One region of the Pseudomonas sp. gcc21 genome, then DNA from elsewhere that is predicted to be linked to it. Evidence: predicted binding sites of a transcription regulator. Region 1 holds the regulator's gene; each other region holds the start of a gene.
The links. Region 1 encodes sigma-54, which starts transcription at its own class of promoters, with help from an activator protein. Its sites were predicted from a motif close to ANTGGCATNNANNTTGCTNT; they were not measured.
Positions count from the first base shown of each region.

Region 2: the regulator sigma-54 is predicted to act here: its motif matches at 1,632-1,651, upstream of flhA (flagellar biosynthesis protein FlhA).
Region 3: the regulator sigma-54 is predicted to act here: its motif matches at 4,835-4,854, upstream of glnA (glutamate--ammonia ligase).

Region 1 is NZ_CP051625.1:3,659,734-3,666,915, reverse strand. Features, by position in the region: gene HG264_RS17070 (KpsF/GutQ family sugar-phosphate isomerase) at 1-21, shown strand, start outside; gene HG264_RS17065 (HAD family hydrolase) at 18-554, shown strand; gene lptC (LPS export ABC transporter periplasmic protein LptC) at 551-1,132, shown strand; gene lptA (lipopolysaccharide transport periplasmic protein LptA) at 1,119-1,658, shown strand; gene lptB (LPS export ABC transporter ATP-binding protein) at 1,651-2,376, shown strand; gene HG264_RS17045 (RNA polymerase factor sigma-54) at 2,467-3,969, shown strand; gene hpf (ribosome hibernation-promoting factor, HPF/YfiA family) at 4,046-4,354, shown strand; gene ptsN (PTS IIA-like nitrogen regulatory protein PtsN) at 4,376-4,834, shown strand; gene rapZ (RNase adapter RapZ) at 4,841-5,695, shown strand; gene HG264_RS17025 (HPr family phosphocarrier protein) at 5,697-5,969, shown strand; gene pmbA (metalloprotease PmbA) at 5,982-7,182, opposite strand, start outside.
Region 2 is NZ_CP051625.1:1,584,602-1,591,783, reverse strand. Features, by position in the region: gene HG264_RS07360 (tetratricopeptide repeat protein) at 1-1,485, opposite strand, end outside; gene flhA (flagellar biosynthesis protein FlhA) at 1,712-3,832, shown strand; gene flhF (flagellar biosynthesis protein FlhF) at 3,864-5,210, shown strand; gene fleN (flagellar synthesis regulator FleN) at 5,359-6,186, shown strand; gene HG264_RS07340 (RNA polymerase sigma factor FliA) at 6,186-6,920, shown strand; gene HG264_RS07335 (chemotaxis response regulator CheY) at 7,096-7,182, shown strand, end outside.
Region 3 is NZ_CP051625.1:3,208,518-3,215,699, forward strand. Features, by position in the region: gene ntrC (nitrogen regulation protein NR(I)) at 1-1,120, opposite strand, end outside; gene glnL (nitrogen regulation protein NR(II)) at 1,124-2,197, opposite strand; gene HG264_RS14765 (DUF4124 domain-containing protein) at 2,495-3,139, opposite strand; gene glnA (glutamate--ammonia ligase) at 3,341-4,744, opposite strand; gene thiI (tRNA uracil 4-sulfurtransferase ThiI) at 5,044-6,501, shown strand; gene typA (translational GTPase TypA) at 6,642-7,182, shown strand, end outside.

The sequences.
Region 1 (7,182 bases):
TTACGTGCAGGAGTCGTATGAATCAGCCCCCTGAAATGCATTTGTTTGAACGGGCCCAGGCCATACGCCTGGCGATCTTTGATGTCGACGGCGTATTGACCGATGGACGGCTGTACTTCATGCCGGACGGCACCGAGTTCAAATCCTTCAACACGCTGGATGGCCACGGCATCAAAATGCTCATCGCCTCGGGTGTCGAGACTGCAATCATCAGCGGACGCAACTCCCCTTTGGTACAAAAGCGCGCCGCCAACCTCGGCATTCAGTATCTTATTCAGGGGCGTGAAGACAAGCTCAACGCCCTGGAAGAACTGCGCCAGCAGGTGCAGCTCAAATATCAGCAGATCGCCTTTCTTGGTGATGACCTTCCTGATCTGCCGGTCATGCGTCAGGTCGGGCTCGGCATGGCGGTAGCCAGCGCCGACTCTTTCGTACGCGAGCACGCACACGGTGTTACGCGCAATGCCGGCGGGATGGGCGCTGCGCGCGAATTTTGCGAATTCATCATGCGCGCCCAGGGCACGCTCGATGCCGCGCAGGCTGCTTACCTGTGAGCTTCAATCCGCCTCGTTATCTGGTAGTAGGCGCCATCGTCGGCCTGGCGCTGGCGATCGCCCTGGCGATGGGCTACTGGAACATTCGACCCGGCAGCTTCACTGAAACGGTGCTGGTGGATGATCCAAACCAACCCGACTTTTTCATGGAAAACAGCCAGATCACCATGCTCAATCCCGATGGCACGGTGCGCTATGAACTGACCAGCCAGCGCGCCACGCACCTTGCCAACGAGGACAGCACCCGACTGGAAGCGCCAAATCTCCTGTATTTCCGTGCAGACGAACAAGAGCCCTGGTTAGTAACCTCACGAACCGGGTGGATCACCGAAGGCGGTGACCGGGTTCAGCTGAACGACGATGTATTGCTCAAACAGGACATACCCGATGAGCCGATATCGCAAATGACCACATCGGCGCTGACGGTATTTCCTGCGAGGGATTACGCCGAGACCGATCAGGACGTTAGAATCGAAGCAGTCAGCGGCGTTACTACCGCCACTGGCATGCATGTCTATTTCCAAGACGGCCGCATGCAGCTGCTGTCCAACGTAAGAGGCCTACATGAGGTGCGTTAAACCCCTGGCGCTTGTTGCCCTGTTGCTTGGCCCCTGTTTTCAGGCAGCTGCCCTACCTGAAGACAGCAGCCAGCCCATTCGCATTCAGGCCAATACTGCCAACCTCGATGACCGGCAAAACGTCGCTGTGTATACCGGTGACGTCATCGTGACCCAGGGCAGCATGCGGCTGACCGGTAATGAAGTAACCCTGACCACTGACGCCGAGGGCGAGGTCCGCAAGATTGTCAGTGTGGGCAACCCCGCGACGTTCAAGCAGACGCCCAACCCCGGCAAAGGCCCAGTCAATGCACGCAGCCGCACCATTGAATACTTTGCTGCCGAGGAACGGGTGGTGCTGATCACCAATGCTCATCTCGACCAGGACGGCAACACCTTCGAAGGCGAGTACGTGACCTACAACGTCGCGGAAGAAGTAGTCGATGCCGGGCGTCCTGGCGGCGATGCCGAACAGCCCGAGCGCATCGAAATGGTGATTCAACCGCGCAATCGCAAGCCCGCGCCGGAGCCGGCCACCGATGATTAAGCTACAGGCGCACCATCTGGCCAAAGCCTACAAATCGCGCAAAGTGGTGCGGGATGTCTCCCTGTCGATCACCAGCGGCGAAGTCGTGGGTCTGCTGGGGCCTAACGGTGCAGGCAAAACGACCTGCTTCTACATGATCGTTGGGCTAGTGAAAGCCGACGAAGGAAAGATCCAGATCAATGGAGTAGATGTAACGGGCCTGCCCATGCATGGCCGCGCCCGCCAGGGCATCGGCTATTTGCCTCAGGAAGCGTCGATCTTTCGCAAACTGACCGTGGGCGAAAATATCATGGCAATTCTCGAGACCCGCAAGGACCTCAATCGCAAGGGTCGCGAAGGCAAACTGGAAGCCCTCTTGCGTGAGTTCCATATCCATCACCTGAAGGACAGCAAGGGTATGAGCCTGTCCGGCGGTGAGCGCAGACGAGCCGAAATTGCCCGGGCGTTGGCCACCGAGCCCCGTTTCATTCTGCTTGATGAACCGTTTGCAGGGGTCGACCCGATATCGGTCAACGATATCAAGCAAATCATCCAGCACCTCAAGGACAAGGACATAGGCGTTCTGATCACGGATCACAACGTCCGTGAAACGCTGGATATTTGTGACAAGGCATACATCGTCAACGACGGACACATCATCGCCGAAGGAGATGCGGAAACCGTGCTATCCAATCAATTGGTGAGGGACGTCTACCTCGGTCACGCCTTCCGTCTATAAAAGCCGCTTGGCTTCAGGCATGATCTTAAAGGCAAAGCGCCACGGCGCTTTCACGGTTCTGATTCAGCGCACAAGGTAGTTCACCGGAAAATGAAACCAACGCTCGTCCTCAAGATGGGGCAGCAGCTGACCATGACGCCTCAGCTGCAGCAGGCCATCCGTTTGCTTCAACTTTCCAGCCTGGATCTTCAGCAGGAGGTTCAGGAAGCGCTCGAAGCCAATCCGTTGCTTGAAATGGCGGATGATGGCGATGACGATTTTTCTGGCGATACCAGCAATAACGCGTCCGATCACGATGACGCCCCGGCGGTCACCCTGCCCGAGCCCGTCGCGCTTGATGCCATCGAACAGCACGGCCAGGCGCAGGAAGAAGGTAGCTGGAACGAGCAGATACCCAACGAACTGCCCGTCGACACCCAATGGGAAGACGTTTATCAGACCTCAGCCAGCTCGCTGCCCAGTAACGATGACGAAGACTGGGACTTCACCTCGCGCACCGGCACCGGCGAAACCCTGCAAAGCCACCTTGAATGGCAGCTGAACCTGATTCCCATGTCCGAAACGGATTATCAGATCGCCGTAGCGCTGATCGATGGGATCAACGCTGACGGCTATCTGCAGGAATCGCTGGAGGACATCCTTTCCTCCCTCGACCCTGAGCTGGAAGCAGATCTCGACGAAGTCGAAATGGTGCTTCACAGACTCCAGCAGTTCGAGCCGGTTGGCGTGGCTGCCCGTGACTTGCGCGAATGCCTGCTGCTACAACTACGCCAGTTACCAGCTGACACCCCCATGCTCGAGCAGGCCCGGCGGGTGGTCGACAATCACCTTGAACTGCTCGGAAGCCGCGACTTCACCCAACTGATGCGCCGTTCGAAGCTGAAAGAAGATCAGCTGCGCGACGCCATTGCGCTGATTCAGACGCTCAATCCCAGGCCCGGTTCGGAAATCGCCTCCGGTGAGGCCGAGTACGTTATTCCGGACGTCATCGTGCGCCGCGACAGCAACCGCTGGGTGGTCGAGCTGAACCAGGAATCGGTACCCAAGGTGCGGGTCAATAACACTTACGCCTCCATGGTGCGCCGCGCCGATAGCAGTAACGACAACACCTACCTGCGTAATCATCTGCAGGAGGCGCGCTGGTTCATCAAGAGCCTGCAGAGCCGCAACGAGACGCTGATGAAGGTCGCTACGCAGATCGTCGAGCATCAACGCGGATTCCTCGAGCATGGCGAAGAGGCGATGAAGCCACTCGTGCTGCATGACATTGCCGAGGCAGTCGGCATGCATGAATCGACAATATCGCGCGTCACCACGCAGAAGTTCATGCACACCCCGCGCGGAATATTCGAACTCAAATACTTTTTCTCGAGCCACGTAAGCACCAGCGAAGGTGGCGAGTTTTCATCAACCGCCATCCGCGCGCTGATCAGAAAACTGGTTGCGGCTGAAAACCCGAAGAAACCATTGAGCGATAGCAAGATCGCTGGTTTACTGGAGGAACAGGGTATTCACGTGGCCCGCCGGACTATTGCCAAATACCGGGAATCACTCAACATCGCTCCTTCGAGCGAACGCAAGCGACTGGTTTGACAGTATAAGGAATCAAAGTGGCACCACCGGGTGATCGGGTTCACCCAGTAACATAAAGCCAATCAGGAGAAGCCGTATGCAACTCAATATCAGCGGTCACCAACTCGAGCTCACTGACGGATTACGTGATTACGTCACTGAAAAAATGGCACGCATCGAGCGGCATTTCGACAAGATTACGAACGTCCAGGTCATCCTTGAAGTTGAAAAACTGCGCCAGAAGGCCGAAGCCATTCTTCATGTTTCCGGGGGGGAGGTGGTCGCCAATGCAGAACATACTGACATGTATGCGGCAATTGACATGCTGATCGACAAGCTTGATCGCCAGCTGATCAAGTACAAGGAAAAGAACCTCAATCGCCTACAAGGCGTCAACGACCGCTAAGGCCAACAACGCCGCGTGACCATGCAAATAAACCATATCCTGACCCCCGAGCGCACCTTTGCAGGTGTGCAGGGGGCATCCAAGAAACGTGTGCTGGAGCTGATCGGCAAATTGGTCTCCCAGCACACCAACCTGGATCCCGACGCGATTTTCGAAAGCCTGGTTGCCCGGGAGAAACTCGGCTCGACCGGATTCGGACATGGCATAGCCATTCCCCACTGCCGCATGCCTGGATGCACGCAAGCGATAGGCTCACTGTTACAGCTCGACAGCAAGATCGATTTCGACGCCCTGGATGGCGAACCGGTCGACCTGATATTTGTGCTGCTGGTGCCGCAGGAAGCGACTGAAGAACATTTGCAGATTCTCAAGATGCTTGCAGAGAAGCTCGACCAGCAAGCGCTGCGAGAAGCCCTGCGCCAATCACCCGATGCCCAGACTCTCTATGAAGTGATGGTCGGCACCGACGAGGGGAGTTAACGAACCATGCGCCTGGTTGTGGTCAGTGGCCGGTCCGGCTCCGGCAAAAGTACCGCACTGCATCTGTTGGAAGACAACGGTTTCTACTGCATCGACAACCTGCCCGCCGGGTTGCTTCCCGAACTGGCCAGACAGGCCAACGACACCGACCAACATCTGCCGAAGGTAGCGATCAGTATTGATGCGCGTAACCTGGCGAGCGACCTCGAGCGCTTTCCCGAGATATTACAGAGGGTACGCGATACCGGTATTCGCTGTGATGTGCTGTTTCTCGCGGCTACCGACGAAGTGCTTATCAAGCGCTTCTCGGAAACGCGCCGCAAACACCCGCTGACCGATGAAAGCAAATCCTTGGGCGAAGCCATTGCGGCGGAGCTGCGCCTGCTCGAGCCGATCATCGACCTGGCCAATCTCAAGATCGATACCAGTCATCTGACCTTGTACCAGCTGCGCGATCTGCTTAAACAACGTCTACTCAGCAGCGACGGTAATGCCCCCTCGGTACTGATCCAGTCGTTCGGATTCAAACGTGGCGTACCGGTCGATGCTGACCTGGTGTTCGATGTGCGCTGCCTGCCCAACCCTTACTGGAAAGCCGAGTTACGCCCGTTTTGTGGCAAGGACAAGGAAATCTGTGATTACCTTGAAGGGGAGCAGGAAGTTCAGGAGATGTATCAGGACATTTACAATTTTCTGGCGAAGTGGCTACCCCGCTACGCTGCCGGCGAACGCAGCTATATGAGCGTCGGCATTGGCTGTACCGGCGGGCATCACCGCTCCGTTTATATTGCCGAGCGCCTGGTCCGGGAGCTGAGCGCGCATACCCCCAACCTGCAAATACGACACCGCGACCTGCCCTGACATGCCAAAAGCCAACCTCGAGATCATCAACAAGTTAGGTCTGCACGCACGGGCAGCCGCTAAATTCGTCGGTATAGCGAACCGTTATGACTGCGATATCCGCATCGGTTGCAACGAGGATCAGATGGTCAATGGCAAAAGCATCATGCAGGTGATGATGCTGGCTGCTAGCAAGGGTACCGAGATCTGCATCGCCTGCGAGGGCCAGCAGGCTGACCAGGCCATGCAAGAGCTGACGGCACTGGTCAACAACTACTTTGAGGAAGGCGAGTAGCCGAAACGCGTACTACTCACCACCCACTGTCATGCCATCCACTAGCCAGCTGCCGGTCAGATAATTACCGCGCCGTTCTTCATCCGCACCAACACAGCGCAAATTGGCGAACATGTCCCGCAGATTGCCGGCAATAGTCACTTCCTTCACCGGGAAAGCGATCTCACCGTTTTCGACCCAGAACCCACCGGCGCCGCGGGAATAGTCGCCTGTCACGCCATTCACGCCCTGCCCCATCAGCTCGGTGACCAGCAAACCGGTGCCCATTTCCTTGAGCAAGACATCCATACCACCCGGAACATTGCAGGACACGTGCAGGTTGTTGACACCACCTGCATTGGCTGTGCTCGGCAAGCCCAGCTTGCGCCCGGAATAGGTGCCCAGAATCCAGCTTTGCAACACGCCACGCTCGATGAAGGATTTCTCTCGCGTCGCCAGGCCATCGCCGTCGAAGGCAGTACTGCCCAGCGCCTGCTTCAGATGGGGACGTTCATCAATGGTCACCCACTCGGGGAATACTGGCTGACCCAGCGCATCCAGCAGGAACGTGGATTGCCGATAGACGGCTCCGCCAGCAATGGCGCCGACGAGGTGCCCAAGTAACCCGGCAGCCTGATCCGCAGCAAAGAGCACCGGGACCTTGGCGGTCTTGATCGACCGCGCACCCAGTCGCGACAAGGTACGCTCGGCCGCTTTGCGACCGAGCGCCTCGGCAGTCGGCAAGCGCTGCGCAATCCGGTCGACACCGTACCAGTAATCGCGCTGCATACCCTGCGCATCAGCCGCGATGGTCAGAGTCGCTACGCTGTGCCGCGTTCCAATCGAGCTGCCAATGAACCCGTTGCTGTTACCGTAGACTCTGCAACCCTGGTGGCTGCTTACATGCGAGCCATCGCTGCTCAGCCGGCTGTCCAGCGAAAGCGCTGCCGCCTCGCTGTCCAGGGCACGCTGAATGGCCTCTTCGGCGCCCAGCTCCCAGGGATGGTACAGGTCCAGATCCGGCAGATCCCTGGCCATCAGGTCAGGATCGGCAAGCCCGGCAAAAGGATCTTCAGAGGCGTGACGGGCGATAACCAGGGCGGCTTCGATAGCTGACCGAATAGCCTCATCGGAGGTATCCGATGTGCTGGCAGAGCCCTTGCGCTGACCCGAATACAGCGTAATACCAAAGCCCTGATCACGATTGAATTCAACGTTTTCCACTTCGCCCTGG
Region 2 (7,182 bases), 1.9 Mb from region 1:
AAGCGCTTCCTGGCCGTCAGGGGTACCCTGGGCGTAGCTCAGACCGAGTGTGTACTGTGCCTCGGCAGATTGTTGGGCAGCGGCTCGCTTGAGCCACTCTCTGGATTTGCTGGCATTGGGTTGTGCACCGGAGCTGTACTGCTCGGCCAGGGCCAGCTGGGCTGCCAGATGGTTCTGCGCTGCAGCTTGCTCAAGGTGTTGTAGTGCCCTGGCCTGGTCAGGTTCCGTGCCCTTGCCTTGTAGGTAAGCCTGGCCGGCGCGGAAACGCGCTTCGGCCAGGCCCTGGCTTGCGGCCTGTTCAACCAGCTCAAGCGCGCGCGCCTCGTCGCGTACCGCGCCTTCACCCTTGGTATAAAGATCAGCCAGCAATAGCTGGCCGGGACCATACCCCTGCTCGGCGGACAACTTTGACCAATGAACAGCAGCATCGGCTTCATTACTGATACGTGCCAGCGAGGCGATATGATGCTGCGACTTGGCATCGCCGGCACGGGCAGCCGACAGGCAGGCGCCGTGCGCCTCCTGATAGTTACGGATGGCGAACAGCAGGTAGCAGTTATTGGCGTGTTTGCGGCTATCCTTGTCGAGCGTAGAGCCGGGTTTGGATGTTGACGCGGGCTTTGCGGCGGGCGCTGCGGTGGTGGCTGGTGCAGGTGCTGGCGCGGGCTGAGTGGCAGCTGCCACCTGCGGCCTGGATGCAGCGGATTCAGCCCCGGCCTGTTTGCGTTCCGTTTCAGATGTGGCAGATGGCGGTGCTTCGGCGGCGCGCGCTACCGTTTCAGTGGTGCTTGTAGAGGCTGTACGTGTTTCGGCAATAGGGGCGCGCGCAGCGGCCGAATTGTCGGATGCCCCGGCGGGTTGCTCGGTGGCCTTGCTGACCTGCATGCCGGCCTCGTTGACGGGCGGCTTGGCTGCGGCTCGACTGCTCGAACCGTCCCTGGCGTCAGGCTGTTTTGCTTCCGGCTGCGGATCCGTCACTTTGGATATTGCCGAAACGAGACCGACCATAAAAGGCGGGAACGGGCTATAGGACTGGGCCGGACTGTACTTGGCGAGGGCTTTATTTACGCGCCGCTCGAACGCGTTGACCTGGGCGTAGCAGGAGTGGCTGTATAGCTCCTTCAGCTGGGCCAGGTTTTCGACAGTAGGAGCCATATCGGCGTAGCGTTCACCGACCTCGTCACAACGCTTGTCCCGTTCCCTGGCGACGCGTTGGCGGTGCGGAATATATCGAAGATCAATAGGACGTTCCGCCAGATAATCCGTAAGCGGATCGATCCTTGGCTGAGCCAGCAGTTTGTCTACTTCCTGCGTACGAGCCTCTTCCGAGGCGTTCATTCCATCGATGAAGTCCGTCAGGTTCTGTTTCTGTTCTGCAATAACTTCGGCCGGCTTGGACAACGGTGTCTGTTGCCCGGGCGTGGTTACGCAGCCTGCAACGCTCAGCGTCACGCAGGCGAGTACTGTTTTGGGTATTAAGCGCATCTACTTTCTCTATTCCAGTCGGCGTATGCCGTTTTGGTCGCTACCTTGCCGAGAATGTGATTTTGATGTCATGAGCCAACATTATCACTGCTAGGACGCGGTTTTAGTCGGTTGGTTCATATTCCGTAAGCTCGACACTGTTCTCAACTGGAACGCTTCTTGCGTAAGGGTCTGTCACACCCTTTTCAGCGTCAATTAATTGTTCAGGAAGCGCTAGCGCATGGCAGTGGATCGTTCCCAGATGATGAGCAACATGCGAACCGGATTGGCTGGGCTGCGCCATGGCAGCCTCGGCGTGCCAATCCTGTTGCTGGTCATGCTCGGCATGATGATGCTGCCGGTGCCGCCGTTTCTTCTGGACGTGTTTTTTACCTTCAACATCGCGCTGTCGCTGGTGGTGTTGCTGGTCTGCGCCTATGCGCTTCGCCCGTTGGACTTTGCCGTCTTCCCGACCATTCTGCTGGTCTCCACGCTTTTGCGCCTGGCGCTGAACGTAGCCTCGACCCGGGTTGTACTTCTCTACGGACACGAAGGTGGAGATGCAGCGGGCAAGGTGATTCAGGCCTTCGGCGAAGTAGTGATCGGTGGTAACTATGTGGTTGGTCTGGTGGTTTTCGCCATCCTGATGATTATCAACTTCGTGGTCGTCACCAAAGGCGCTGGTCGCATTTCGGAGGTGAGCGCACGCTTTACCCTGGATGCCATGCCGGGCAAGCAAATGGCCATCGATGCGGACTTGAATGCCGGCATCATCGATCAGGAGCAGGCCAAGCTACGCCGCAGTGAAGTAGCCCAGGAAGCTGACTTCTACGGCTCGATGGATGGTGCCAGCAAATTTGTCCGTGGCGACGCCGTAGCCGGTTTGATGATTCTGTTCATCAACGTCATCGGCGGGTTGGCCATCGGCATGGCCCAGCACGGATTGTCGTTCGCTGACGCTGGGCGCATCTACGTGCTTCTGACCATCGGTGATGGCCTGGTTGCGCAGATTCCTTCGCTGTTGCTGTCCACTGCCGCGGCAATCATGGTGACCCGCGTTTCGACTTCAGAGGACATGGGCGCGCAGGTGCAGCGTCAAATGTTTGCCTCGCCCAAGGCGCTGGGGATTGCCGCAGCGATTCTGGTGCTCATGGGCTTGATCCCAGGCATGCCGCATGTGTCCTTTCTGAGTCTGGGCGCGCTGGCTGCTGCCGGTGCGTACTGGATTGCGCAGAAGCAGAAAGCCAAGCTTGAAGAGGTTGCCGAAACAGAGCGCAAGGAATCCCAGGTGCCGGCAACGCAGCGCCCTGAGACCCGCGAACTCGGCTGGGAAGACGTGACGCCGGTTGACATGGTCGGTCTTGAGGTCGGCTATCGCCTTATTCCGCTGGTGGACCGCAACCAGGGTGGGCAGTTGCTGGCGCGCATCAAGGGTGTACGCAAGAAGCTGTCGCAGGATCTGGGTTTCCTCATGCCCTCGGTACACATCCGAGACAACCTCGATCTCGCTCCGAATGCCTACCGCGTGACGCTGATGGGCGTCGGGGTGGCAGAAGCCGAGGTCTATCCGGACAAGGAGCTGGCGATCAATCCGGGTCAGGTATTCGGTGAGATCAAGGGGATCGCGGGCAAGGATCCGGCCTTTGGCCTGGAGGCGGTGTGGATTGAGGTCATGCAGCGCGATCAGGCCCAGTCACTGGGGTACACGGTGGTCGATGCCAGCACCGTGGTTGCTACCCACCTTAACCAGATCCTGCACAAGCATGCCCACGAGATGATTGGTCACGAAGAGGTTCAGCAACTGCTGCAGGTGCTGGCCAAGGCTTCGCCGAAGCTGGCCGAAGAGCTGGTGCCCGGGATGATCTCGCTGTCTGGTCTGCTCAAGGTGCTGCAGGGTCTGCTGGAAGAACAGGTGCCGGTACGTGACATCCGGACCATCGCTGAAGCCATCGCCAACCAGTCGGGGCGGAGTCAAGATACTGGCGCCCTGATCGGCGCTGTGCGGGTCGCATTATCCCGCTCCATCGTGCAAAGCATTGTAGGGCTTGACGCCGAGCTCCCTGTGATCACGCTTGAGCCCAGGTTGGAACAGATATTGCTACAGAGTGTTCAGAAGGCGGGGCAAGGCGCGGAAGAAGGCGTCATGCTCGAGCCGGGCATGGCCGAGAAGCTGCAGCGGTCACTGGCAGATGCGGTACAGCGGCAGGAGGTTCAGGGCAAGCCAGCCATCGTTCTGGTAGCCGGACCGATCCGCGGGATGATGGCCAAGTTCGTTCGCTATGCGGCGCCAGCGGCCAATGTACTGTCCTACCAGGAAATACCGGACAGCAAGCAGGTCACCATCGTTGCGACGGTGGGCCAACAATGAATAGTCAGTACCAGGACAGGTGAGGTCAGCCATGAAAGTAAAACGTTTCTTTGCCGCTGATATGCGTCAGGCGATGAAGTTGGTGCGCGACGAAATGGGCGCGGACGCCTCCATCATCGCTAACCGCCGGGTCGCCGGCGGCGTGGAACTGACAGCGGCGCTGGACTATGAGGCGCCTCGCGTGACCCCACCCACACCTGGCCTGGATCAGGAACTGAAGAAAACCCAGGAGCGCATCGTCAAGGCGCGTGCCCAGCTGGCCGAAGGCGGGCAGTCTGCAGACGGCCCCCAGGTCAACCGCCAGTTATTCGGCGAAGCCATGCGTCAGGCTGTTGAGCAGGGCTCGCCCGTTGCGCAGCAGCTGCTGGCACGGCTGCAGAACGAACACGCCGCTGAGGCCCCACCGCAAGCCCGTGTGAGCACAGCTCCACAAGCAGAGGTTGGGGAAAGCGGTATCGGTGCAATGCGCGCCGAACTGGCAGGCCTGCGTGAAATGCTCGAGACCCAGCTGGGCAACATGGCCTGGGGGCAGATCAATCAGCAAAATCCCCATCAGGCCAGCTTGTGGCGTCGGCTTACCCAGCTCGGCCTGCCGGCAGGGCTGAGCAAGCAATTGATGGCTAAAGTGGCTGATGTGACCGATATCCGTCAGGCCTGGCGCATGCTGCTGGCGCATCTGTCTCATAGCATTCCGGTCATCCGGGACGAACTGATCGATCAGAACGGTGTGATTGCGCTGGTTGGCCCGACAGGCGCCGGCAAGACCACCAGTCTCGGCAAGCTGGCAGCACGGTATGTGCTCAAACACGGCAGTCAGCATGTTGCGCTGGTCACCATGGATACCTTCCGGATTGGCGCGCATGAACAGTTGCGTACGCTTGGACGTATTCTGAATGTACCGGTGCGGGTGGTTGATGAGCAGAACAGTCTGACTGATGTGCTCAAGGAGTTTGCCGGCAAGCGCATGGTGCTGGTCGATACAGCCGGCATGCAAGGTCAGGATCCGCAACTGCGTAGTCAATTGAACGAGCTGGCGGCGCAGGGGCAACGGGTGCGGACCTTGCTGGTGCTGGCCGCGACGAGCCAGTACCAGGTGTTGAAGTCCGCCTACCATCATTACAAGTCCTGCGGATTGTCCGGTTGTATCCTGACCAAGATCGATGAGGCTGCCACGCTGGGTGAGTCCCTGGGTCTGGCTATGGAACAAGCTTTGCCGGTAGCCTATATGGCAGATGGCCAGCGCATTCCGGACGACATCTGTCAAGCGGTCGGACACAAGCTGGTCAGTCGCGCGGTGAACATGGCCAGCCATGCTGGCGAAGCGCCTGCTGACGAGGCGATGGGTAATGTCTTTGCAGGTATACTGCATGCAGGTTAAGAGCCGGTGATTAGCGCACTTCGCCTCACGGCGGCATGCAGCAAGCGAACCAGGCCGGCGTTCCGTCAGTGAGCCGCCCTGTAGCAGACACGGTGCGATTTTTACAAATTTGCTAACACGAATTCTTATTACAAGGTAATCCACACAGATGGGCAGCAATCATCCGGTTCAGGTTATCGCGGTCACCGGCGGCAAGGGCGGGATCGGCAAAACCAACGTATCCGTCAACCTCAGCATGGCGCTGGCGGCGTTGGGGCGTCGGGTCGTACTGCTCGATGCCGACCTTGGCCTCGCCAACGTGGACGTGCTCCTGGGTATCAAGCCCAAGGCCACGCTTGCGGACGTGCTTGATGGCAAATGTGACCTGCGGGATGTGCTGATTGACGGCCCCGGCGGCATCCGCATCGTTCCCGCCGCATCAGGTGCGGCGCGCATGGTCAACCTGAACCAGCAGCAACACGCCGGGCTTATTCAGGCCTTCAGTGACATCGGCGACAACATTGACGTGTTGATAGTCGACACCGCTGCCGGAATAGGCGACTCGGTCGTGAGCTTCGTGCGCGCCGCCCAGGAAGTGTTGGTGGTTGTGTGCGACGAGCCGACCTCGATTACTGACGCCTATGCGCTGATCAAGCTGCTCAATCGCGACCATGGCATGACCCGTTTTCGGGTGCTGGCCAACATGGTCAATACGCCGCAGGAAGGCCGCACTGTCTTCGCCAAACTGACCAAGGTGACCGATCGGTTCCTGGACGTGGCGCTGCAATATGTCGGCGCGGTGCCCTATGACGAATCCGTACGCAAAGCGGTGCAGAAACAGCGCGCGGTATTTGACGCCTTCCCGCGAAGCAAGGCCTCGCTGGCCATTCGCGGCATTGCGCAGAAGGTTGATGCCTGGCCGTTGCCGGTTAACCCGCGTGGTCACCTGGAGTTCTTTGTGGAACGTCTGGTCCAGCAATCGGGGGCAGATTCATGATCGCGTCCGCCAGTGGAGCCTATATGTACAACCGTACCCAACGTGCAGCGGGTCAGCAGGATCTGCTGGTCGAACAGTTTGCTCCCCTCGTCAAACGCATTGCCTATCACTTGCTCGGGCGCTTGCCATCCAGCGTGCAGGTAGAAGATCTGATGCAGGCGGGCATGATCGGCCTGCTCGAAGCTTCACGCAAATTCGACCATTCAAAGGGCGCCAGTTTCGAAACCTACGCCGGCATCCGCATTCGTGGCGCCATGCTGGATGAGGTTCGTAAAGGCGACTGGGCGCCCCGATCGGTTCACCGCAATACGCGCATGGTCAGTGATGCCATCCGCGCAGTGGAGGCCAGGCTCGGACGTGACGCTAAAGATCATGAGGTTGCGGCCGAATTAGAGATGAGCCTTGAGGATTACTACGCGATTCTTGGCGACACCGCAGGCAGCAAGCTGTTCAGCTTCGAGGATCTGCTCGAATCCGGTGCGGCGGCGGATGTGCACGCCGAGGGTGAGCCCCAGGGCGAATTGCATGACGAGCGCTTTCGCGGCGCACTGGTCGAGGCCATCGAAGGCCTCCCGGAGCGCGAGCGGCTGGTGCTTTCCCTGTACTACGACGAAGAGCTGAATCTCAAGGAGATTGGCGCGGTGCTGGGCGTGAGCGAATCGAGGGTGAGTCAGCTGCATACCCAGTGCGCCGCCAGGTTGCGCGCACGCCTGGTCGCCTGGAAGAACGAATAATAGATAGCCGGATCTCTGGTCCGGCTATCGCAGCCGTGGCTGTGTCGCCTGCCGGCGGGTCAGCTTAGGGTGCGCGCTTTACTTGCTGAGCGCTTCTCGCTCAGGGACATGAATTCAGCAGAGTGCGAACCTGCACTTTTTTCTGGTTTGTACGGAGGTTTACTTGGACAAGAATATGAAAATTCTCATCGTCGACGATTTTTCGACGATGAGGCGCATTATCAAGAACCTGCTGCGTGACCTCGGGTTCACCAACACCGCT
Region 3 (7,182 bases), 450 kb from region 1:
TTGATGCCATCACCGTGATCCAGCGACAGGTATTTTCCAGCTGCCGAACGTTGCCCGGCCAGGGCAGGGTGCTCAGGTATTCCTGGGTCTGGGGCGTGAGCACTTTGGGCTCAACAGACAGCTCCTGCGCGGCACGGGCCAGGAAATGCTGCGCCAATGTGGGTATGTCCTGACTGCGCTCGGCGAGCTTCGGAATATGAATACGGATAACGTTCAGGCGGTGGAACAGGTCTTCACGGAATTTACCGGTCTGTACCAGACCCTCGAGGTTCTGATGTGTAGCAGCGATGATACGTACGTCGACCTTGATCGGAGTGTGGCCACCGACGCGATAAAACTCGCCATCGGCCAGCACACGCAATAACCGCGTCTGAGTCTCGGCCGGCATATCGCCGATCTCATCGAGGAATAGTGTGCCGCCATCCGCCTGCTCGAAACGCCCCCTGCGCTGCACCGCTGCGCCGGTAAAGGCGCCCTTTTCGTGGCCGAAGAGTTCCGACTCCATCAGGTCCTTGGGTATCGCTGCCATGTTCAGGGCGATAAACGGGTTACGCGCGCGCGGGCTGTGCCGGTGCAGGGCATGGGCGACCAGCTCCTTGCCGGTGCCGGACTCGCCGTTGATCAGCACGGTAATGTTCGAATGCGACAGCCTACCTATGGCGCGGAAGACCTCCTGCATTGCCGGCGCTTCACCGATGATTTCCGGTGTGCGCATCTGAGCGGTTTCCTGGGCAGCGCTCTGCTGCTCGCGGCTGTGGGCGAGGGCACGCCGAACCAGCGCCACCGCTTCATCGACATCGAAGGGCTTGGGCAGATATTCGAACGCACCGCCCTGGTAGGAGGCCACGGCGCTGTCGAGGTCGGAGTGCGCCGTCATGATGATCACCGGGACTCTAGGGTGCTGATCGCGAATTTGTGCCAGCAGATCCAGGCCACTGGTGCCGGGCATACGAATGTCGCTGATCAACACGTCCGGATGCTGGCGCGACAGCTTGGCCAGAGCGCTATCGGCGCTGTCAAAACAGACCGGCTCCATTCCTTCCTGCTGCAGGGCCTTGTCCAGAACCCAGCGTATTGAGCGGTCATCATCAACAATCCAGACGTTTTCGGCTCGGCTCATGCATTAGTCTCCGGGGTGTTGTTCTAGCGGAAGGAAAAGGTTGAACTGGGTGTGACCGGGCAAGCTATCGCATTCAATCAGCCCCTGGTGCTGGCTGATGATGTTCTGCGTGATGGAAAGGCCCAATCCGGTGCCATCGGGACGGCCACTGACCATGGGATAAAAAATACTGTCGAGCAGCGCAGGGGGAATACCCGGCCCGTTATCAATGACTCGCAGATGGCAGACCAACCGGTGGCGCTTGTGACCGATGGTGAACTGTCGTAGCGCACGGGTCTGCACGATGATGCGGCCTCGTTCAGCCTGGCTATTTTCGGTGATCGCCTGCATCGCGTTGCGCACGATATTGAGCACTGCCTGGATAAGTTGCTCGCGATCGCCCATCAGCTCGGGAATGCTCGGATCGTAATCCCGCTGCAAATCGATCCGCCCGTGTGTTTCGGCCTGTATCAGATGGGCGACCCGCTCGGTTATCTCGTGGATATTCAGCGGTTGCAGGCTCGGCGGTCGGTAGGGGCCCAGCATGCGGTCGACCAGATTGCGCAGACGGTCAGCTTCTTCAATGATGACGTCGGTATAGTCACGCAGCGATTGGTTGGGCAGTTCCCGCGCCAGCAACTGCGCAGCGCCTCGGATGCCACCCAGAGGGTTCTTGATCTCGTGGGCGAGGCCGCGTACCAGCACTTTGGTGACTTCCTGCTTGGCGAGTTGGGCTTCTTCCTTGGTGATACGCAGCAAGCGGTCGCGCGGATGCACTTCCATCAGGATCCAGTTATGTCCGGCCGCCGCAAGCGGCGTCACCGTGTAGTCCACGACCAGACTGTTGCCGTTGTTCAGGCTGAGCTGCGCCTCACGTTTGGTGAAAGCGTGCATGTTGTCCAGCGCATCATGCAGGGAGGCCAGGGCCGAGGCGCGGTCGTGAAAGAAGTCCCCTACAGGTTGCTGCTGCAGTCGCTGACCGCTTACTTCCAGCAGCATTTCCGCAGCCGGGTTCAGATAACCCAGGCACAGCTGGTCGTCCAACAATACGACGGCGGTGGTGAGGTTCTCGAGAATCTGAATCCGGTTCGGCAGCATAGTGGTCCCCAAAGGTTTGATAAGTTAAATGCAAGAAGCGAACCAGCCGGGAGCGCTACTCACAAATGAGGGCATTAAAAGCGAGGGCGGGCCTCATTTGAGATCATTATCTTCCGCGTGGCCCATCTATGGGGCTGCTGATTTTCTAGCGGTTCGCCTGAATGGGCGAGAGCGCACCAGAACTCCGCACGTCACGCGGCTGGGTGAGGCGTGAGCCGCCGGCATTGCCGTTGAGGTGGGCACTTATGTTACCAGTGCGCACCAAAACAGTGCGCACGGTAACGGAGGGAGAGCGGATCAGTTACCAGACCGGCTGGGAGCAGGGACGTTGGGTGCGCGCGGTGCGGCGGGAGCGCGGGGCGCCTGATTGGCACTGGCGCGACCCGGCTGGTTCAACGAGGTGCGCTGGATGTGGATCTGAAGCGGCTTGCTGCGCTGGATGACTTCGCCTCGAACGTTGACGACGACAGCGGTGATCGCGTGGCTGCCCCGATCCAGCTCATTGAGCTGCAGCTGATGGGTCGCATTGCCGTTTCCGGGCACCGGTTCGCTGGCGAGGCTGCCATCCACTTCGGCACGTAGCAGGTGGTTGCCGCTGAGCGGTGGGTCGGTCTCGACAGTAAGGCTCAAGGTGCCGTCGTTGGCGCGAACAGCCTGATCGTTTCCAGGCGAGGTGATCGCCAGCCGCTGGTAAGCGATCTGGGACTGCTGTCCGGATGAACGGGAAGGGTCCCGGTCGTTTTCCTGCCATTCCATCGTCGAGGCTGGAGGTGGCTCGATGGTATTCACCGGCCCCAGGTCAATGCTGTCTGCGTCCGGGTGAGGCTGATCGGAAAAAACGCGATTGCCGTTTTCGTCAGTCCAGGAAAAGACCTGGGCTGAAAGGCTGCCCGCGTAAAGCACCAGCAAGACCATGCTGGCCAGAATCGATATGCGAACCATGCTGCTTTACTCCTGTGGATTGCCCTTGGGCGTGTCTCGGTCATGTGCCGTACAACCCGAAGGGACGGGGCCGTTTTGCAACGGCAACAGAGCTTAAGAGTTGCATCCCGCGCAGTGGCTGGCAAGTTGCTATGTCTCAGTTGCGGACAGACGAAAAAAAAGGGCGTCCCAACGGACGCCCTTCTTCTAATCAACGGTCAATCAGACGCTGTAGTACAGATCGTACTCAAGCGGGTGAACGAAGGTACGCACCTTCAGTTCTTCAGCCGATTTGAGTTCGATGAAGGCATCGATCAGCTCATCGGTGAATACGCCGCCCTTGGTCAGGTACTCGCGGTCGCTGCTGAGCGCTTCGAGTGCTTCCTTCAGGCTGCCGCATACCTGCGGGATCTGCTGTGCTTCTTCCGGAGGCAGGTCATACAGGTTCTTGTCCGCAGCGTCGCCGGGGTGGATCTTGTTCTGGATGCCATCCAGGCCGGCCATCAACAGTGCAGAGAAGGCGAGGTAGGGGTTGGCAGCCGGATCCGGGAAGCGGGCTTCGATACGGCGCGCCTTGGGGCTGGAAACATAGGGAATCCGGATCGAGGCGGAACGGTTGCGGGCCGAGTAGGCCAGCATGACCGGTGCTTCGAAGCCCGGAACCAGGCGCTTATACGAGTTGGTCGACGGGTTGGTGAAGGCATTCAGCGACTTGCCGTGCTTGATGATGCCGCCGATGAAGTACAGGGCAGTATCGGACAAACCGGAATAGCCTTCGCCTGCGAAGGTGTTCTTGCCATCCTTGGAGATGGACATGTGCACGTGCATGCCAGACCCGTTGTCGCCGTATAGCGGCTTGGGCATAAAGGTCGCTGTCTTGCCGAAAGCATCGGCCACGTTGTGCACGCAGTATTTCAGGGTTTGAACTTCGTCAGCCTTGTGCACCAGGGTGTTGAACTGTACGCCGATCTCATTCTGGCCGGCGGTGGCGACTTCGTGGTGATGTACTTCGATGACCAGGCCCATTTCCTCCATGGCGTTACACATGGCGGTACGCAGCTCGTGGTCGTGATCAACCGGCGGAACCGGGAAGTAGCCGCCTTTGGTGGCAGGGCGGTGACCCTTGTTACCGGTCTCGAAGTCCGCATCGGTGTTCCAGCCTGCCTGTTCGGAAAAGATCTTGAACATGGAGCCGGACATATCGGACTTGAATTTCACTTCGTCGAAGACGAAAAATTCAGGTTCCGGGCCAACGAAGACAGTGTCACCGATACCGGTGGATTTCAGATATTCTTCGGCGCGGCGGGCGATGCTGCGTGGATCGCGCTCGTAACCCTGCATGGTGGAAGGTTCGATGATGTCGCAGACGATGATCAGCGTCGGTTCTTCGGTAAAGGGGTCCAGAACCGAGGTTTCGTCATCGGGCATCAGGATCATGTCGGAAGCTTCGATTCCCTTCCAGCCAGCGATGGAGGAGCCGTCGAACATCTTGCCTTCTTCAAAAAAATCATCCTTGACGTCGCGGGCCGGCATTGTCACGTGGTGTTGCTTGCCCTTGGTATCAGTGAAGCGCAGGTCGACCCACTTCACGTCAAATTCCTGGATCAGTTGCATCGCTTTCGACATGGTTTCCTCCAAAGAAACATTTGCCCGGGCGGCTAGCCCGGATCTTCAAATTCGAGCGGAATTCAGTTCCCGCATCCGCTGAGGTACAGGTTAGCAAAAGCTATGCCATATCGAAGCCGCGCTGAAATGGGCACGATAGAGCTATATAGCGACTTGTGGTGCAGCAGGGCGCCGTTGCGCTGCGCAATTAGAGTGCAGTAAACCACGTTAGTGCTCAAATTTGGTGCAGATTATACAGCTCGGCCCTTCACAACCGGTATAGGCGTATAATGCTGCGCTTTGCCTGGTTGTCGCCGCTCATGAAACTGATCATCAAGTTCTTCCCAGAAATAACCATCAAGACTCGCCAGGTGCGCAAGCGCTTCGTGCATCAGCTCAAGACCAACGTGCGCGTGCTGCTCACCGCCATTGATCCGGGCGTGAAGGTGGGTGGTTCCTGGGACAGTCTCGAGGTCGTGCTCGGCGATGACCCTTCTGTGCAGCAGCGCTGCATCGAACGCCTGTGCAATACCCCGGGTATCGCCCACATACTCGAGGTGCGTGACTATCCGTTGGAGACACTCGATGAGCTGGCCGAACTGTGCGTCGCCAGTTTCGGCGATCAGGTCCGCGGGCGGACCTTTGCTGTGCGCTGCAAGCGCGTAGGCCGGCATTCGTTCAGCTCGCAGGATGTAGCTCGGCTTGTCGGGGAGCAGCTCATGGCGCGCTGCGGTGCGACAGGCGTTTCGCTCAAGGCGCCCGATGTCGAGGTCAAGCTGGATGTGCGGGATAACCGCATCTGGCTGATCCAGGCTCGTCACGAGGGGATGGGGGGGTTTCCGCTGGGCACGCTTGAGCCGGTGCTCAGCCTTTTGTCCGGCGGTTTCGACTCAACTGTCGCCAGTTACCAGATGCTGCAGCGCGGACTGCTGCCGCATTTCGTTTTTTTCAACCTCGGCGGACGCGCGCACGAGCTGGGCGTCAGACAGGTGGCTCACTACCTGTGGGAGCGGTATGCGGCGAGCCATCGCCTGCGTTTTATCAGCGTACCCTTCGAGGGGGTGGTGGCAGAGCTCCTACAGAACGTCGAGAACAGCCAGATGGGCGTTGTGCTCAAGCGCATGATGTTGCGGGCGGCAAACCGTATCGCCTGGCGCCTGGACCTGAACGCACTGGTGACCGGCGAGGCGATCTCACAGGTCGCGAGCCAGACGTTGCCCAACCTGGCGGTTATCGATCAGGTTAGTGATCTGCTGGTTCTGCGTCCTCTTATCACCAGCAGCAAGATGGATATCATTGACACCGCCCGGCGCATTGGCACCGAAGCCTTCTCCAGCAGCATGCCGGAATATTGCGGCGTCATTTCGGTCAATCCGGCGATCCGCACCTCACCTGCCAAGGTTGCCGAGGCGGAAGCCAGCTTTGATTTCGCCATTCTTGATGAAGCGGTGAAGAGCGCGCGGTATAGCGATTGCAGCGAGCTTGAGCTGGATCTCGAGGGAGCTGACGCGGTCGAACTGGTCAGCCAGGCGCTGCCGGGTCAGGTAGTCCTGGATATTCGTGCGCCGGACGAGCAGGAGCTCAATCCGCTGCAAATTCCGGGCGTTGAGGTCATGCACGTGCCGTTCTATACCCTGAACAGCCGCTTTGCCGGGCTGGACGCGTCGCGGGCTTATCTCCTGTACTGCGACAAGGGTGTCATGAGCCAGCTGCACGCTCAGTACCTGCTTGATGCGGGGCACGGCAACATCCGTGTGCTACGATTGCCCAAGGTCTGAGTCAGACTTACAGACAGTCCAGAATGGGTCTGTGACGGTGTTTCGTTCAAAAAACATACACTGTCACGGCTGTCTCTGTATAATGCCCCCCTCATTTTTATAAGCCGGCCGACAGCCGCGCATTTCCCAGGACGTCCATAGTGATCGAGAATCTCCGTAATATTGCCATTATTGCCCACGTTGACCACGGCAAGACCACACTGGTCGACAAGCTGCTGCGTCTGTCCGGCACCCTGGACCGTAAGGAGCTCGAGAACGAGCGCGTGATGGATAGCAATGACCAGGAAAAAGAGCGCGGCATCACCATTCTGGCGAAGAACACCGCTCTGAAATGGAACGGCTACGACATCAACATCGTTGATACCCCCGGCCACGCCGATTTCGGCGGCGAAGTAGAGCGCGTGATGAGCATGGTCGATTCCGTGTTGCTGGTCGTTGATGCGCAGGATGGTCCCATGCCGCAGACGCGTTTCGTTACGCAAAAAGCCTTCAAGGCGGGTCTGCGTCCTATCGTGGTCATCAACAAGATTGACCGCCCGGGTGCGCGCCCGGACTGGGTCGTTGACCAGATCTTCGATCTGTTTGATAACCTCGGCGCGACCGACGAGCAATTGGACTTCCCAATCGTGTACGCCAGCGCCCTGAACGGGATCGCCGGTCTGGACCACGAGAAGATGGACG